DNA from 3 places in the Mesorhizobium sp. B4-1-4 genome. Region 1 is predicted to be linked to each of the others. Evidence: predicted binding sites of a transcription regulator. Region 1 holds the regulator's gene; each other region holds the start of a gene.
The links. The regulator PhoB, encoded in region 1, activates phosphate uptake and scavenging genes when phosphate is short. The targets are predictions, from matches to a motif close to TGTCATNNANCTGTCAT.
Positions count from the first base shown of each region.

Region 2: FJW03_RS08135 (PhoX family protein) is a predicted target of PhoB. The motif match lies at 3,615-3,631, and genes of this name have one in related genera.
Region 3: phnF (phosphonate metabolism transcriptional regulator PhnF) is a predicted target of PhoB. The motif match lies at 1,179-1,195, and genes of this name have one in related genera.

Region 1 covers NZ_CP083950.1:4,404,868-4,411,110, forward strand. The annotation lists gene FJW03_RS21130 (sugar ABC transporter permease) at 1-902, opposite strand, end outside; gene xylF (D-xylose ABC transporter substrate-binding protein) at 1,145-2,185, opposite strand; gene FJW03_RS21140 (ROK family protein) at 2,454-3,698, shown strand; gene phoB (phosphate regulon transcriptional regulator PhoB) at 3,711-4,400, opposite strand; gene phoU (phosphate signaling complex protein PhoU) at 4,516-5,223, opposite strand; gene pstB (phosphate ABC transporter ATP-binding protein PstB) at 5,249-6,052, opposite strand; gene pstA (phosphate ABC transporter permease PstA) at 6,049-6,243, opposite strand, start outside.
Region 2 covers NZ_CP083950.1:1,697,604-1,703,846, reverse strand. The annotation lists gene urtB (urea ABC transporter permease subunit UrtB) at 1-1,422, opposite strand, end outside; gene urtA (urea ABC transporter substrate-binding protein) at 1,539-2,849, opposite strand; gene FJW03_RS08140 (hypothetical protein) at 3,162-3,569, shown strand; gene FJW03_RS08135 (PhoX family protein) at 3,685-5,598, shown strand; gene FJW03_RS08130 (GMC family oxidoreductase) at 5,669-6,243, opposite strand, start outside.
Region 3 covers NZ_CP083950.1:4,145,716-4,151,958, forward strand. The annotation lists gene FJW03_RS19850 (zinc-binding alcohol dehydrogenase family protein) at 1-135, shown strand, start outside; gene phnF (phosphonate metabolism transcriptional regulator PhnF) at 403-1,155, opposite strand; gene phnG (phosphonate C-P lyase system protein PhnG) at 1,275-1,736, shown strand; gene phnH (phosphonate C-P lyase system protein PhnH) at 1,736-2,347, shown strand; gene FJW03_RS19870 (carbon-phosphorus lyase complex subunit PhnI) at 2,349-3,461, shown strand; gene fosX (FosX/FosE/FosI family fosfomycin resistance hydrolase) at 3,458-3,877, shown strand; gene FJW03_RS19880 (alpha-D-ribose 1-methylphosphonate 5-phosphate C-P-lyase PhnJ) at 3,874-4,791, shown strand; gene phnK (phosphonate C-P lyase system protein PhnK) at 4,788-5,564, shown strand; gene phnL (phosphonate C-P lyase system protein PhnL) at 5,788-6,243, shown strand, end outside.

The sequences.
Region 1 (6,243 bases):
ATGGCGACGCCGTGAGCGATGAACAGGCCGCCCTCGGGCACGGTGATGTTGTTGGCGGCGGCGTATCTGTTCACGATGCCGATCGGCCACGGATAGGAGTTGGCCAGCCACACCGCGCCCATGATGGCGGCGCAGGTGACGGCGCCAAGCAGCGTCTCGGCCCAGATCGGGCGCAGCGGGAAACGGAAGCGCTTGCGTTGCACCCGCCCGTTGAAAAGCGCAAACACCACGGCGAGGCAGGCGACGATGCCGATGATCCAGCTCCAGGTGGCGCCGACCGATCCGGCCGGCCCGCCTCCCATCAGCTGGAAGGTGGCGTCGAGCGGCGCCACGGTCTGGCCGCTGGTGACCCACCAGGCAGCGCCGCGCCAGACCAGCAGACCGCCCAGCGTGACGATGAAGGCCGGCACTTCGAGATAGGCGATGATGAAGCCCTGGAAGGCGCCGATCAGCAGGCCCAGCACCAGGCCAATGACAAGCGCGAGCACCCAGATCCACGGATTGCCGAGTTCAAGCCCGACGAACCGAACCAGGAAATGCACCTGGGCAAAACCCATGACCATGCCGATCAGGCCCTCGGCCGAGCCGACGGACAGGTCGATGTTGCGCATGACGATGACCAGCACCATGCCGCAGGCCATGATGGCGACCGCGGAGCTTTGTACGGAGAGGTTCCATAGATTGCGCGGCGTGAGGAAGGTGCGGCTGTCGAAATCGAGCGGATTGACGCCCAGACGCAGGCTCGAAATCACGTGCAGCCCCACCCAGATCAGCAACAGGGCGCCGATCATGCCGAGCATGCGGGTGTCGATCTCGGTTGCCTTCAGGAAGCGGGCGACCGCGCCGAGTTCCGAGGCGCGTGCGGTATCGACCTGCGGCGGGTTGGACGTCGTGTCGGTCATGATTTCCTCCCACTGGCCGCCGTCTGGCGCGGACGCCGGAGCCCAGCCTAGAAGCTATCCGCCTGATGCGGAAACACAAATCTTTTTGAGAAAACGCCGCGGCTTTGAGGCAATTCCAGGAAAGTGCGTGGCGGTTTCCGTCCGGAATTGCGGGAAACAATGGGCTGGAACGGTTCAGCGATTCAAGAAACACTGAAACGTTCCAGGGCCGCGGCGTCTATATCTGAGAGAAACAGGCCAGCTTAGTTGCAGGCCGCGACGGTGCCGGCGGCGACGCCCGCGCAGACTTCGTCCTTCTTGATCCAGCCGGCATCGATGACGACGTTGAGATTGTCCTTGGTGATGGCGACCGGGGTCAGGAACAGCGACTTGACGGTGTTGCCGCCAGGCGTCGTGAAGTCCTTCACGCCGGCGATGTCGGTCATCTTCTTGCCGTCGGCCAGCTGCGAGGCGATCTCGGCGGCATTCCTACCGAGCTCGCGCGCGTCCTTCCACACCGACACGGTCTGAGTGCCGAGCGCGATGCGGTTCAGCGCGGCATGGTCGCCGTCCTGGCCCGACACCGGCACGGTGCCGGCAAGGCCTTGCGCGGTCAGCGCCGCGACGACACCGCCGGCGGTGCCGTCATTGGCGGCGACCACGGCGTCGACCTTGTTGTCGTTGGCGGTCAGGAACTGCTCCATGTTCTTCTGGGCGTTGGCTGGCAGCCAGCCGTCTGTATAGGCCTCGCCGACATTCTTGATCTTGCCGCTGTCGATGGCCGGCTTGAGCACTTCCATCGAGCCCGAGAACAGGAAGTCGGCATTCGGATCGGCGCCCGAGCCCTTGATGAAGACATAGTTGCCTTCCGGCTTGACCTTGAACACCGCGCGGGCCTGCATGCGGCCGACTTCCTTGTTGTCGAAGGTCAGGTAGAAGACGTCCTTGTTCTCGATCAGGCGGTCATAGCCAACGACCGGAATGCCTTCGTCCAGCGCCTTCTGGACGGCCGGGCCGATGGCCGAGGCATCCTGCGCCAGGATGATCAGCGAATTGGCGCCCTGCGAGATCAGACTCTCGACATCGGTGAGCTGCTTGCCCGGATTGGACTGCGCGTCGGCGGAGATGTACTTGTCGCCTGCGGCCTCGATTGCCTTCTTCATGGCGGCCTCGTCGGTCTTCCAGCGCTCTTCCTGGAAGTTGGACCAAGAAACGCCGATGACCTTGCCCTTCGCCTGCGCGACCGACGCGAGCGTCAGTGACATGGCGACACCCGCCAGGATGGCGACTGCGAATCTCTTCATGATATCCTCCCTGCGCCGCGTATGGCGCGACCAAACTGACCCGAAGGCCGGCACAAAGGCTCTATTTTTTCGAGCCTCAAAAAAAATAGTGATGCATCGCCGGAAGGCTGTCAACAATGATTCTGATGGATTTTGAGGGCCGAGAACTTTTTTCGAGCCCCGCAATAAATAAATGACATCGCCGGCCGCTTCTGCCAGTATTTGATCTGTTGCCGCAGTGTTCGAGGGGCACGACGAGCCGCGGCGACCGGGAGGATATTGGAAAGGCATGTCGGTCGGAATCCGCCACGACGATCTGCGCCGGCGCAACCGCGCAATGGTGATTGCGGCCGTGCGCCGGGCCGGCCAGCCCTCGCGCACCGAAATCGCCGCGACCACCGGCCTCAGCCACTCCACCATATCGGCGATTTCCTCCGATCTGATCGGCGAAGGTATCCTGGCCGAAGGCAAGCCGAGCGAGGCCGGCGCGCTCAAACGCGGCAGGCCGCAGGTCGGGCTTGGCCTCAATCCGGAAGCCGCAACGGTGATGACCGTGGTGCTGTCGCTGAATTTCCTGTCCGTCGCCGTCATCGACTATGCCGGCCAGGTCATATCAGAGGAACAGCGCCGGCTGGACACGCTGACCATGTCGCGCGATGCACTGATCGGCGAATGCGTCGCCATCGTGCGGCGGCGCCTGGAGGATCCCGACCTCGACGTGCGCAGCGTCGCCCGCATCGCGCTGGCGATCCAGGGCATCACCGACACCGATGCCCGGGCAATGCTGTGGTCGCCCATCACGCCGCAGACCGACATCGCCTTCGCCGACATACTCGAAGCCGAGTTCGGCATCCCCGCCACCGTGGAGAATGACTGCAACATGATGGCGGTGGCGCTGCGCTGGCGCGATCCGGAGCGTTACCGCGACGACTTCATCGCCATTCTCCTTTCGCACGGTATCGGCATGGGCCTGGTGCTGAAGGGCGAGCTCTTCACCGGCACCCATTCCTCGGGCGGCGAATTCGGCCACATGATCCATCGGCCAGGCGGCGCGCTCTGCCGCTGCGGGCGGCGCGGCTGCGTCGAAGCCTATGCCGGCAATTACGCCATCTGGCGCAACGCCAGGCAGCTCAGCGAGGACACCGAGCCGGTCGCCGATGTCAGCGACGCGCAGATGCGGGCGCTGGCGGCGACGGCGCGGCAAACGGACGGGCCCGAGCGCGAGGCCTACCGCAGGGCCGGCGAGGCGCTGGGCTACGGCCTCGGCAGCCTGTTCGCGCTGATCGATCCCGCCCCCGTCGCCATGGTCGGCGTCAGCGCCGCCGCCTTCGACCTGATCGAGCCGGCATTGCGCGAGGCCATCGCCCAGACCGCCGGCGGCCAGCACTCGAAATCGATTTCCTTCGACACCGAGCCCAACGAGTTGCCGCTGATCCGCGAGGGCTGCGCCATGCGGGCGCTGACCTTCGTCGACCAGGAGATTTTCGCGCCGGGCATGCAGGCGAAAGCCGGCTCCGGGAAGAACGTGGCCTGAATAAAGTCGCGCTCAATCCTCGCGGATTGCATACCCCGCACCACGAATGGTGCGGATGACGTCGGGCATGCGGCCGTTATTGACCGCCTTGCGCAACCGGCCGACATGCACGTCCACCGTGCGCTCGTCGATATAGATCGTCTCCCCCCAGACATTGTCGAGCAGCTGGCTGCGCGAGAACACCCGGCCGGGATGACGCATCATGAATTCGAGCAGGCGGAATTCGGTCGGCCCGAGCCGGATCTCGCTCTTCTTGCGGTAGACGCGATGTGATTCGCGGTCGAGCACGATGTCGCCCACCTTGAGCACGCTGGACAGCACTTCCGGCTTGGCGCGGCGCAGCAGCGCCTTGACCCTGGCCATGAATTCCGGTGTCGAGAACGGCTTGACCAGATAATCGTCGGCGCCGGTCGAAAGGCCGCGCACGCGGTCGCTTTCCTCGCCGCGCGCCGTCAGCATGATGATCGGCAGCCGCTCGGTCTCGGGCCGCATCCTTAGCCGGCGACAGAGTTCGATGCCGGACACAGCCGGCACCATCCAGTCGAGCACCAGGAGGTCGGGGACGTTCTCCTGCAGGCGAATCTCCGCCTCGTCGCCGCGCGGGACCACCTCGACCTGGTAGCCTTCCGATTCCAGATTGTAGCGGAGGAGCACGCCGAGTGGCTCCTCATCCTCCACCACCATGATGCGTGGCGCGATCATCGACTGGTCACCTCTAAGGCAATTCCAGGAAAAGTGTGAAGCGGTTTTCCGTCCGGAATTGCATGGAAACAAGAGAGAGAGCGGTTTTCCGTAAAACGGTGAACCGCTCTGACGATCAAGCCGCCGGCGCCGACATCGCCGTTTCGTCCTGCTTCGGACGATTCGCGGGCAACTGCGTACCGGTCAGCACATAGTAGGCATTCTCGGCGATGTTGGTCACATGGTCGCCGATGCGCTCGAGATTCTTGGCGCAGAACAACAGATGCGTGCAAGCCGTGATGTTGCGCGGATCCTCCATCATGTAGGTGAGAAGTTCGCGGAACACGGAGGTGTATTTGACGTCGATACGTTCGTCATCGGCGCGCAGCTTGGCGAGGGCTTCGGCATCGTGCGCCGCATACTCCTCGATCACGCCCTGCACCTGGATCAGCACCAGCTGCGCCATGGCGTCGATGGAATGCGACAGGTCGCGCGGCGTGGTGGACAGGCCGACCGTACCGACGCGCTTGGCGATGTTCTTGGCAAGGTCGCCAATGCGTTCGAGGTCGCCGGCCATGCGGATCGACCCGACGACATGCCGCAGATCGTCGGCCATCGGCTGGCGCTTGGCGATCAGCGTGATGGCGCGGTCGTCGAGTTCGCGCTGGCGCGCGTCCATGATGACGTCGTCGGAGACAACGCGCTGTGCCAGCGCGTTGTCGGAGTTCAGCAGCGCCTTGGTGGCGCCGCCGACCATCGAGCTGGCGAGATCGCCCATGTCGCTGATCAGCCTGCTGATCTGTCCGAGATCCTCGTCGAAAGAAGCGACTGTGTGTTCGGCCATGATCCTGGTCCTCGTATGCGTGAGATCAGCCGAAGCGGCCGGTGATATAGTCCTGCGTGCGCTTCTCGCGGGGCGATGTGAAGATCTTCTCCGTACGATCGAACTCGACCAGCTCGCCCAGATACATGAAAGCCGTCTGGCGCGACACGCGCGCCGCCTGCTGCATGTTGTGGGTGACGATGACGATCGTGTAGTCGGCTTGCAGCTCGTCGATCAATTCCTCGATCTTGGCGGTCGACAGCGGGTCGAGCGCCGATGCCGGCTCGTCGAGCAGGATGACCTCCGGCTTCACCGCCACGGTGCGGGCGATGCAAAGACGCTGCTGCTGGCCGCCCGAAAGGCTGAGGCCGCTGGCGTTGAGCTTGTCCTTGACCTCGGTCCACAGAGCCGCGCGCTTCAGCGCCTGCTCGACACGGCCGTCCATCTCGGCCTTGCTGATCTTCTCATAGAGCCTGACGCCGAACGCGATGTTTTCATAGATCGACATCGGAAACGGCGTCGGCTTCTGGAACACCATGCCGATCTTGGTGCGCAGCAGGTTGAGGTCCTGCGAGCGGTCGAGAATGTTCCGGCCGTCAAGCAGCACCTGACCCTCGGCGCTCTGCCTCGGGTAGAGCTCGTAGATGCGGTTGAAGACGCGCAGCAGCGTCGACTTCCCGCAGCCCGAAGGGCCGATGAAGGCGGTGACACTGCGCTCGGGCAGCGACAGGCTGATGTCCTTCAGCGCCTTCGACTGGCCATAGTAGAAATTGAGGTTCTTGACCTCGATCTTGGCCTTTTCCACGGCAGCCTCGGCCACGTTCAAATCGGTGGACAACATCGGTTTCATCTGTCCTCTCTGCGTCCGGTAAGGCTGCGGGCGAAGATGCTCAGCCCGAGAACCGTTAGGGTGATTATAAGTGCGCCGGTCCACGCCAGCTGCTGCCATTCCTCGTAAGGGCTGAGAGCGAACTGGAAAATGGTGACAGGCAGGCTGGCCATCGGCGCGTTGAGATTGCTTGACCAGAACTGGTTGTTGAG
Region 2 (6,243 bases), 2.7 Mb from region 1:
GACCATGAAACTGTCGATGATGTAGCCGCGGCCGAGATTGGGCGAGACGTTGTCGATCTGGCTGAGGGCCACGCCTGCGATGCCGGCGATGCCTGAGCCGAGCGCAAAGGTCAGCGCGTCGACCCATGGCGTCCTGATGCCCATGGAAGCGGCCATGCGCCGGTTGGCGGTGACGGCGCGCATCTGCAGGCCCCAGGGCGTGCGCTTCATCACGTAGAACAGCACGGCGAAGACGCTGAGCGCGAAAACCAGAATCCACAGGCGGTTCCAGGTGATGGCCAGTTGTCCAACATCGAACGAGCCCGACATCCAGGAGGGGTTGCCGACCTCCTGGTTTGTCGGCCCGAAGATCGAACGCACGGCCTGCTGCAGGATAAGCGACACGCCCCACGTCGCCAGCAGCGTCTCCAGCGGTCGGCCATAGAGGAAGCGGATGACGCCGCGCTCGATGGCGAAGCCGACGAGAGCGGCGACCAAAAAGGCAAGCGGCAGCGCGATCACCAGCGACCAGTCGAACAGTCCGGGAAAGGATGTGCGGATCACTTGCTGGACGACGAAGGTGGTGTAGGCGCCGAGCATCACCATCTCGCCATGCGCCATGTTGATGACGCCCATGACGCCGAAGGTGATGGCGAGCCCGATCGCGGCGAGCAGCAACACCGAGCCCATCGAAATGCCGTACCAGATGTTCTGGGCGGCATCCCACAACGCAAGCGTCGAATTGATGTTGGCGATCGCCGCCGTCGCCGCTTGCCTGACCGCGTCCGAGGCATTTGCCTCCACCGAGGTCAGCAACGACACCGCGTCGCGGTCGCCGCGCGCGCCGATCAGCGCGATCGCCGCCAGCTTGTCGGCATCCGGGCGGTCGGAGACAAGAACCGACGCGGCGCGGGCTTGTTCGAACAGCGCCTTGACGCTGGCAACGGTCTCATTGGCGATCGCCGTGTCGAGTGGCTCGATATTGGCTGCGTCAGGCGTCTTGAACATGGTGCCGGCCGCGGCCAGGCGCACGGCCGGGTTCTTGGCGCCAAGCGTCAGCGTGCCCAAGGCGTCACGGATAACACGGCGAAGCGTGTTGTTGACCTTGATCTTGGTGATGTCGTCCTTGCCGGCCTCACCTGACGCTTCGCCGCTCAGCGGATCGAAAAGCTCGATGCTTCCGGCGGTTTCCTTGCCGGTGAACACCAGGGAGTCGGCCTTGCGGATGTAAAGATTACCGTCGGCAAGCGCGGCAAGCGGCCGTGCGACTACCGGGTCGGCGGTGGCCGCCAGTTCATGGACGACGGCGCCCGTCTCCGAAAAACCTTTGGCCGTGGCGAATTTGGCGATGGTGGCGCGCAGATCGGCTTCGTCGGCATGCGACGGCGAAAATATCGTCAGCAGCAACAACAGCGTCAGGCCAATCATGCGCATCGCGGTCATCGGAATAGGGTCAATCCCAAGGGTTGATGTTGCTCCCGGACGGACTGGAGGAATAAGTCCGCCCGGGCTGCGGTCTCGGGTCGCGGGCCACTCCGCGACCCGACAGACCGGGAGGATCAGTTCGTGCCCTTGCCGCCGCACTTGCCCGTGGCGACATTGAAGTTGCCGCAGGACAAGGGCGCGCGCCAATCGGAAATCAGGTCCTTGGAGTCAGGGAGGTAATCGGACCATTCATCGCCCATCACCAGGCCAGGTGTGCGCGACACCGTCTCGAACTGCCCGTCGGCCTGGATTTCGCCGATCAGCACCGGCTTGGTGATGTGGTGGTTCGGCATCATGGTCGAATAGCCGCCGGTCAGGTTCGGCACCGATACGCCGACCATGGCGTCGATAACCTTGTCAGGATCGGTGGTACCGGCCTTTTCGACTGCCTTCACCCACATGTTGAAGCCGATATAATGGGCTTCCATCGGGTCGTTGGTGGTGCGCTTGTCGCTCTTGATGAACTTGTGCCAGTCGGCGATGAACTTCTTGTTCTCGGGCGTGTCGACGCTCTCGAAGTAGTTCCACGCCGCGAGATGGCCGACCAGCGGCGCAGTGTCGAGACCGGCCAGTTCTTCCTCGCCGACCGAGAACGCCATGACGGGGATGTCCTCCGCCTTGATGCCCTGGTTGCCGAGCTCCTTGTAGAACGGCACGTTGGCGTCGCCGTTGACGGTCGAAACGACGGCCGTCTTCTTGCCTGCCGAACCGAACTTCTTGATCGCGGAGACCTCGGTCTGCCAATCGGAGAAGCCGAACGGCGTGTAGTTGACCATGATGTCTTCCGCCGCGACGCCCTTGGCCTTCAGATAGGCTTCGAGAATCTTGTTGGTGGTGCGCGGGTAGACATAGTCGGTGCCTTCGAGCACCCAGCGCTTCACCGAGCCGCCGTCCTCGCTCATCAGATAGTCGACGGCGGGAATGGCCTGCTGGTTCGGTGCGGCACCGGTGTAGAACACGTTGCGCTCGCTCTCCTCGCCTTCATACTGGACGGGGTAGAACAGGATGTTGTCGAGCTCGGAGAACACCGGCAGCACCGATTTGCGCGAGACCGAGGTCCAGCAGCCGAACACCGCCGACACCTTGTCCTTGGAAATCAGCTCACGCGCCTTCTCGGCGAACAGTGGCCAGTTGGAAGCCGGATCGACGACGACGGCCTCAAGTTTTTTGCCGAGCAGGCCACCCTTGGCGTTCTGCTCGTCGATGAGCATCAGCATGGCGTCCTTCAGCGTCGTCTCCGAAATCGCCATTGTCCCTGAAAGCGAATGGAGGATGCCGACCTTGATCGTGTCGTCGGCGGCCCTGGCGGGAACCGACATCAACAGGCCAGCGGCCACCACGCTCGCCGAAAACATTTTTGTTATTGTCGAGAAACTACCCCTCATGCTGAAGACTCCCAAGCTGGTTGATTGCACCGCAACAACGCGATGCAACCTACATGCCAACCGCGAATTGGATGTTCGAAAAAGCGAAATAGCCAAACGTTGTCAGCGGCTTATTACATCAGACCAAATAAAACAAAGAGAGCCGATAAAAATTTGAGTGAGGGAAATTTGCGCAGCGCACAAGGCAATTGCCTAATTTTAGCTCAAATTTATCTGATGCCTATATTTTGACCGTTGTGAACGGATCACCGCTGACAAATGTTGCGGCCCGACTGGAAAATGGGGCAAGCTCGACTTCAGACAGGCAACGTCATGGCATCCAGCATTTCACGCATATTCATCGGGATATTACTTCTGGCGGTGGGAACCGGAGCCGCGCGGGCCGACTTCAGCGACGGCAGGATGCCCGACGGCACCTATCACTGCGAAGTCTATCTGCTCGGCATGTTCCTCAACCTGGGCGTCGTCACCATCAAGGGAAATGTCTACACCGGCCCTGTCACCTTCGGCGCCGTCCAACAGGGCTATAACTACCAGATGGACGCAAACGGTGTGATCTCCTGGTTGGGACCGCTCGGCGGCTACACCACCGGTGGCAATTCCTTGTCCCTGACCCAGGCAACCCTGGATGGCCAGAACCCACCCTCCTTCGATATCATCATGAAGCAGCCCGACGGCGCCTTCACCGCCTCGACCTGCACCAGGGGCGGCAGCCAATAGCCCATCCTGGTGACGGCCGTCGCCGCGAGGCGAGCCTTTCTCTCATGTCATCTGGATGTTGCCGAAGCTGGATAGGCAGCTTTGCGCCGTCACATCCACCTCGAGAGGCAGACACATGGCCGATTCCCCGTCCTCATCCTCCCCCGTCATTCGCGATGTCATCGCCGAGCGCGTTTCGCGCCGTACCCTCCTGAAGGGCAGCCTCGCATCTGGCGCCCTGGTCGCCGGCGGCGGCTTTGTCGGTTCGTTGTTTGCCGGCGAAACACATGCCACCGCCGCCCTTTCCACCCTCGGTTTTCCCGAACTGAACCGAGTCTATGGCAAGACCCACGCCGCAGCCGACGGCTATGAAACGACGATCGTCGCACGCTGGGGCGATCCGCTTGTCGCGGGCCTGCCGGATTTCGACGGCAACACGATCGCGGCCGACGAACAGGAAAAGCGCTTCGGCTATAATTGCGACTACATCGCCTTCATGCCGCTGCCCAGGGGTTCGGTGAACTCCGACCACGGCTTGCTTTGCGTCAACAACGAATACATCTCGCCGAATGTGATGTTCCCCGGCATGACCGAGGACGGCGCCGGCAAGGCGATGAGCAAGGAACAGGTCAATCTCGGCCTGGCGGCGATGGGGCATTCGATCGTCGAGGTCATGCTCAAGGACGGCAAGTGGCAAACCATCGACGATAGCCCGCTTAACCGCCGCATCACCGCCAACACCGAAATGACCGTCTCCGGCCCCGTGGCTGGCCATGCGCTGATGAAGACCTCAGCCGATGCAACCGGCACCAAGGTGCTCGGCACCAGCTATAATTGCAGCGGCGGCGTTACCCCATGGGGGACGGTGCTGACCTGCGAGGAGGGCGTTTCCGATCTGTTCGGCGGCGATCCAAAGAAGGCCCCTGCAGCAGGCATTCTCGACCGTTACGGCTTTGACGGCGCCGACATTTACGGCCGCGGCCGCTTTCACGACCGCTTCAACATCGACAAGGAACCGAACGAAACCAACCGCTTCGACTGGGTGGTCGAGATCGACCCCTACGACCCCAAGTCCAAGCCGGTGAAGCGCACGGCCCTTGGCCGCATGTCGCATGAGGCCTCTACGGTCGTCGTCAACAAGGATGGCCGCATCGTCGTCTACATGGGTGACGACGATTATTTCGAATACATGTACCGCTATGTCTCGAACAAGGCTTATGACAAGGCGAACCCGGCTTCGAGCAACGGCCTTCTGGACGATGGCGTGCTTTCGGTCGCTCGTTACGATGCCGATGGCACCATGACATGGCTGCCGCTGATCCATGGCCAGGGCAAGCTCACCGCCGAGAACGGTTTTGCCGACCAGGCCGAGGTGCTGCTGAAAACACGGCTGGCCGCCGATGCGCTTGGCGCGACCCCGATGGATCGGCCGGAGGACATCGAGACCAATCCGGTCACCGGCCGCGTCTACGCCGTCATGACCAAGAACAAGAAACGCGACGAATCCAAGGTCAATCCAGCCAACACGCGGCCCGAAAACCTCTGGGGCCACATCGTCGAACTGATCCCGCCGGGCGGCCGCGGCGCGGATGCCGACCATACCGCCGACAAATACACCTGGGACCTGTTCGTTCTGTGCGGCAATCCCGGGGATGCCAAGGTCGGCGCCACCTTCCATTCCGACACATCGGACAATGGCTGGTTCGTGTGCCCGGACAACATCACCTTCGACCCCGCCGGCCGTCTCTGGGTAGCGACCGACGGCGCCAACGATTTCGACCTGCCCGACGGCGTCTATGGCGTCGACACGGAAGGCCCGGCGCGGGGCCTGCCGAAGCTTTTGTTCACCTGCCCGCATGGCGCGGAAGCGACCGGCCCCTGCTTCACCCCGGATGGCACAACGCTGTTCCTTTCGGTTCAGCATCCATCGGAGGACGCCGAAACGCTCGACAAGGCGCAGTCCCTATGGCCCGATTTCAAGGACGGCCAGCCGCCGCGCCCCTCGGTCATCGCCATCCGCCGCAAGGACGGCCAGCCGGTCGGGGCATAGCCTTCGCAAGCACGAAAAAAGGCGCGGAACCCTCGCGGGTCCCGCGCCAGCAGGCAGTCGGGAGGTGGGACTAGATGCTTCTTGCCGACATCTGGGCGGCGATGTAGTCGGCCTGGCGGATTGCCAGCGACACGATGGTCAGGGTCGGGTTTTCGGCGGCACCCGTGGTGAACTGGCTGCCGTCCGACACGAACAGGTTCTTGATGTCGTGCGTCTGACCATGCTTGTTGACGACGCCGTCGGCAGCTTTCTCGCTCATCCGGTTGGTACCGAGATTGTGGGTCGACGGATAGGGCGGCGTCGGGAAGGTGCGCGTGGCGCCGACCGCATCATAAAGCGCCGAGGCCTGCTTGTAGGCATGGTCGCGCATCGCCGTGTCGTTTGGATGATCGTCGAAATGCACGTCGGCAATCGGCATGCCGTGCTCGTCCTTCTCATCGGCGTGCAACGTGATGCGGTTCTCCTCGCGTGGCATGTCTTCACCGACGATCCACAGGCCCGCCATATGATCGTAATGGTCGAGTGCGGTGGTGAAAGAGCGTCCCCACCCGCCGGGGTTCAGGAAAGCCGCCATGAACGGCAGGCCGAGCGACAGCGTCTCGAATTCGTAGCCGCCGACAAAACCGCGTGACGGATCATGGCGGG
Region 3 (6,243 bases), 260 kb from region 1:
TCGATCCGCAGCGGCGCCGTGCCGTTGGCCAAGCTGATTACCAACCGGACGACATTGGCCGATACGCCGTCCGATCTCGCCCGCTGGGCACATGAAAAATCCGGCCTGATCAAGGCCGTGATCGAGGTCGGATAAGATATCCGTTCCAACACGAGATTCGGCCGATCGTTGAGTGGGGACCTTGGCAGATCGCTGCCTTGGCAACTGGCCGAAACACCTATCGCTTCGTCATCCTGTGGCGGAGCAAGGAGCGAAGCGACGCGGCGCAGACCATGGGATCCAAGCCGTGACCTCGAAGCGTTGCCTCAGTGCAGAACGCTGCATCGTCGGCCGAGATCGCGGCATGGATCCTTGGGTTCCGCGACGGAGCTTCGCCACTGCTTCGCCTGACGACGTTGGGGACTAATTGATCACCGACAACTTCAGTTCGACCCGCTCTGCCGGAAAGCGCGACTCCGAAAACTGGATCGGCTGGCCGTCGGGCGTGACGTTGACGGCGACCGTGACCAGCACGATGGCGCCGGGCTGCAGGTCGAGGTCGGCAAGGTCGGCCGCATCGGCATGGCGCGCCGACAGCACGGTCGATTGCCGGAGATAATCGTCTATTCCGAAACGCGCCAGCGACGCCGTGACCGATCCTGTCTCAGCCATGGCCTTGTCGATACCGGCAAAGCGCCTGGCATCGAACCAGCCGGCGGCGCGCGATACCGGCCGTCCATCGGCTTCGCCGCGTGTCTCCAACCTTATCACCTCGGTCCCCCTGGCCAGCCCAAGCCCCTCGGCGACTCGCTGGCTGGCAGGCTCGACCGAGGAGGCAAGCAGCACGATGTGCCGTTCCGACGTCTGCCCCTGCAGGCCTGTTGAAAAGCGCGTGCGCGCGCCGATCGGATAGGAGAGCCGCGTGCGCGACAAGACGAAGGTGCCGCGTCCCTGCTCCGCCCGCAAAACCCCTTCCTGGACAAGGGCCGATATGGCGCTGCGCACGGTGTGACGATTGACGCCATAGCGTTCGGCCAGCACCACCTCGGGCGGCAGCGCGGCATTCTCGGCGAAATCGCCGATGGCGATCGATTGCAGAATCTTGTCGGCGATCTGGCGCCATAACGAAACGCCGCTGCGTCGCTCTATGCTGTCGGCCATTTGCTGCCCGATCATCCCCTGGCCCACCCTCTCGATCTTGTCATCCACCCGTCATGGACTCACGCTAGATAAAGAGTATAATTTGTATAGTCGTCTATATCAATAGACAAATTTAACAGCAAGGAAAACAGGCGATGCGAGGACAGGAAGCCCGCGACCAGGCCGACCGGAAGGCCGCCATGGCGACGCTGGCGCAATCGAGCGGCGACGACATCGTCCGGCTCTGGAACGAGGCCGGCCTGCCTTCGCAAGCCGAGCTGCTGCGCGGTCCCGAAACCGGCCTGGTGACGCTGCGCGGTCGCATCGGCGGCGGCGGTGCGCCATTCAATGTCGGTGAAGCGACCGTCACCCGCGCCACTGTCCGGCTGCCGTCCGGACAGGTCGGCCATTGCTACGCGTTTGGCCGCGACAAGCAGAAGGCGAAGCTGGCGGCCATCGCCGATGCGCTGTGGCAGGACCCCGCCCACCGCACCGAGGTCGAGACCAGGCTGATCGCGCCTTTGCGGACTGCGCTCGCCACTGCCCATGAAAAGCGCCGCGCCGAGACGGCGGCAACGAAGGTGGATTTCTTCACCATGGTTCGCGGAGAAGACTGATGGACATCGCAGCCCAATCGATCGAGGGCGGATTCGCCGATCCGGTCTTCAACGCGCAGACCGTTTTCCGAGCGATCATGGACGCGATGGCGCGGCCGGGCAGCGTGCAGCCCCTGCCGGTTCTTGCCCGCCCGCCGGCGCCGCTTTCGACAACCGCCGGTGCCATCGCGCTGGCGCTCTGCGACAGCGACACGCCGCTCTGGCTCGACCCAGCCCTGCACGCCTCCGCGGCGGTCATCTCCTGGCTTGGCTTCCACACTGGCGCGCCGCTGGCCAACACGCCCGCCGACGCGCATTTCGCCTTTGTCGCAACGCCCGCCGAGATGATGGCGCTCGACGGTTTTTCGCAGGGCACGCAGGATTATCCCGACCGCTCGACGACCCTGATCCTACAGGTTAGCGAGCTCGGTTCGGGCGTCCCGTTGCGGCTCGAAGGCCCCGGCATCGAGACCAGCGCCACGATCGCGCCGGCACAGATGCCGCGTCATTTCATCGAGCAGTGGAAGCAGAATACCAAGCGCTTTCCGCGTGGCGTCGACATCATCCTCGCCGCCGCCGACGGCATAGCTTGCCTGCCGCGCACGACGCGCATCAAGACGATGGAGGCGTAAGATGTATGTCGCGGTAAAGGGCGGCGAAGCCGCAATCGCCAATGCCCACAGCCTGCTTGCCGATCGCCGGCGCGGCGACCGTTCGGTGCCGGCGCTGCGCCTCGACCAGATCGTCGAGCAGCTGGCGCTCGGCGTCGACCGGGTGATGAGCGAAGGCTCTCTCTATGACCGTGAACTCGCCGCGCTCGCCATAGTCCAGGCGCGCGGCGACATGATCGAGGCGATCTTCCTGGTGCGTGCCTATCGCACCACGCTGCCCCGCTTCGGCTACAGCAACCCGATCGACACCGGCACAATGCTGGTCGAGCGGCGCGTCTCGGCGACCTACAAGGACCTTCCCGGCGGACAGTTGCTCGGCCCGACTTTCGACTACACGCACCGCCTGCTCGATCCCGGGCTGGCCGCAGGCGCCGATGTCGCCGAACCCTTGCGGCGCGACACGGAAGTGCAGCCCATGCCGCGCGTCTCGGCCATCCTCGCCCGCGAAGGCCTGATAGAACCCGACGGCGAGATGCCGCAGGACCATGTCCCCGGCGACATCACCCGCGAGCCGCTGGAATTCCCGATGGCACGCGACATCCGCCTGCAGGCGCTGTCGCGCGGCGACGAGGGTTTTCTGCTGGCGCTCGGCTATTCCACCCAGCGCGGCTATGCCCGCAACCACCCCTTCGTCGGCGAGATCCGCATCGGCGAGGTCGAGTTGGAGCTCGACGTTCCCGAACTGCCCTTTGCCGTGCCGCTCGGCACGGTGCGGGTCACGGAATGTCAGATGGTCAACCAGTTCAAGGGATCGGCCAAGGCGCCGCCGCAATTCACCCGCGGCTACGGCCTCGTCTTCGGCCAGAGCGAGCGCAAGGCGATGGCCATGGCGCTCTGCGACCGGGCGCTACGCGCTTCCGAACTCGGCGAGGATATCGTTGCCGCCGCGCAGGACGAAGAATTCGTCATCTCGCACTCCGACAATGTCCAGGCGACCGGCTTCGTCGAGCATCTGAAGCTGCCGCACTATGTCGATTTCCAGGCAGAGCTCGACCTCGTACGCCGCATGCGGGCCGAGTATGAGGCCCGCGAAAACCCCGCGAAGGCGGAAGAGAAAAGGGAGGCCGCGGAATGATCGACGGCCTATCCCACATGACCTTTATCGTGCGCGATCTCGGCCGGATGACCAGGATTCTCGAGGGCGTGTTCGATGCGCGCGAGGTCTATGCCAGTGACGCCGGACAGTTCTCGCTGTCGCGCGAAAAATTCTTCCTGATCGGCGACATCTGGATCGCCATCATGGAAGGCGAGCCGCTGCCGGAGCGCAGCTACAATCACGTCGCCTTCAAGATCGATGACGCCGATTTCGACCGCTATGCCGAGCGCGTCGGCAAGCTCGGGCTTGAGATGCGCCCGCCGCGCCCACGCGTCGAGGGTGAGGGCCGCTCGATCTATTTCTACGACGACGACAACCACATGTTCGAACTGCACACCGGGACGCTCAACCAGCGGCTGGCGCGCTATGCCAAAGGACTGGAAGTCTCAGCATGACCGACATCGCCACCTACAACTTCGCCTATCTCGACGAACAGACCAAGCGGATGATCCGCCGCGCGATCCTGAAGGGCATCGCCATCCCCGGCTACCAGGTGCCGTTCGCCTCGCGAGAAATGCCGATGCCTTACGGCTGGGGCACCGGCGGCGTCCAGGTCACCGCTTCGATCATCGGACCGGACGATGTGCTGAAGGTCATCGACCAGGGCGCCGACGACACCACCAATGCCGTCTCGATTCGCGCCTTCTTCAAGAAGGTCGCCAATGTCGCGGTGACCACCGATACGGCCAGCGCCACCATCATCCAGACCCGCCACCGCATCCCCGAACATCCGCTGACCGCAGGCCAGGTGCTGGTCTATCAGGTGCCGATCCCGGAACCGTTGCGGTTCCTCGAACCGCGCGAAACCGAGACGCGGAAAATGCACGCGCTGGAGGAATACGGCCTCATGCATGTGAAGCTCTACGAGGACATCGCCAAGCACGGCCGCATCGCCACCACCTATGCCTATCCGGTCAAGGTCGAGGGCCGCTATGTGATGGATCCTTCGCCGACGCCGAAATTCGACAATCCCAAGATGCACCGCTCGCCGGCCCTGCAGCTGTTCGGCGCCGGCCGCGAAAAGCGCATCTACGCGGTGCCGCCCTTCACCGACGTCGTCAGCCTCGACTTCGAGGACCATCCGTTCGAGATACAGACCTTCGACCAGCCCTGCGCGTTGTGTGGAGCCGAGAATGTCTATCTCGACGAGGTCATCCTCGACGACCATGGCGGCCACATGTTCGTCTGCTCCGATACCGACCATTGCGAGAAGCGGCGCGAAGAGGGTCATCGCGGCCATCTTGCCCCTGAAACCCACGTCGCTTCGGGAACCCATTCTACCCCGGAAACAATGGAGCCGGCACAATGACCGACGAACCGCTGCTCCGCGTCTCGGCGCTTTCCAAATTCTATGGCTCGCGCGTCGGCTGCGACAACGTCTCCTTCGACCTGTGGCCGGGCGAGGTCCTGGCTGTCGTCGGCGAGTCCGGTTCCGGCAAGACGACGCTGCTCAACTGCCTGTCGACGCGGCTGCTGCCTTCTTCTGGCACCGCCAGCTATCGCATGCGCGATGGCCAGTTCCGCGAGCTCTACCGCATGAGCGAGGCCGAGCGCCGCTTCCTGATGCGCACCGACTGGGGCTTTGTCCATCAGAACCCGGCCGACGGGCTGCGCATGACGGTGTCGGCCGGCGCCAATGTCGGCGAACGGCTGATGGCCGTCGGCGACCGCCACTATGGCAGGATCCGCGCCACGGCCGTCGACTGGTTGTCGCGCGTCGAGATCGAGGAAGACCGGATCGACGACGAACCGCGCGCCTTTTCCGGCGGCATGCGCCAGCGTCTGCAGATCGCCCGCAACCTCGTCACCGGCCCACGGCTGGTGTTCATGGATGAGCCGACCGGCGGCCTCGACGTGTCGGTGCAGGCCCGCCTGCTCGACCTCTTGCGTGGCCTCGTCACCGATCTTGGCCTCGCGGCCATCGTCGTCACCCACGACCTCGCGGTGGCTCGCCTTCTGTCCCAGCGCATGATGGTGATGAAGGACGGCCGCGTCGTCGAAAGCGGCCTCACCGACCGCGTGCTCGACGACCCGCGCGCGCCCTACACCCAGCTTCTCGTTTCCTCGATCCTGCAGGTTTGATGATGCTCGCTCCGGCGTACCCCCCTCTGGCCTGCCGGCCATCTCCCCCTCAAGGGGGGAGATCGGATGTCGCGTCGGCTTTCGCCAATCTTCAACGTTGCAGAATGAGCGAGGCAAAAGAGGTGCTGATCTCCCCCCTTGAGGGGGAGATGGCCGGCAGGCCAGAGGGGGGCGCTTGGCGCCACGCAGGATCACTATCGAATGGCGACCGGAGGACTTTCTGATGCCAACCCCGCTCGTTGTCTCCGATGTCGCCAAAAGCTTCACCATGCATCTGCGCGACGGCATCAAATTGCCGGTCGTCGCCGGCGTCTCCTTCTCGATCAAGGCTGGCGAATGCACCGTGCTCGGTGGTCCCTCCGGCGCCGGCAAGAGCTCGATCCTGAAGATGCTTTACGGCAACTATGCCGTCGACGAAGGCCAGATCATCGTCAGCCATGAAGGCGGCCTGATCGATCTCGCCAATGCCAGCCCGCGCACCGTGCTTGCCGTGCGCCGGCAAACCATCGGCTATGTCAGCCAGTTCCTGCGCACCGTGCCGCGCGTCTCGGCGCTCGATGTCGTTGCCGAACCGCTGGTCGAGCGCGGCGAAGAGCGCGAGAAAGCCAGAGACAAGGCGCGCGCCTTGCTGGCGCAGCTCAATTTGCCGGAAAAACTCTGGGCGCTGCCGCCGGCAACC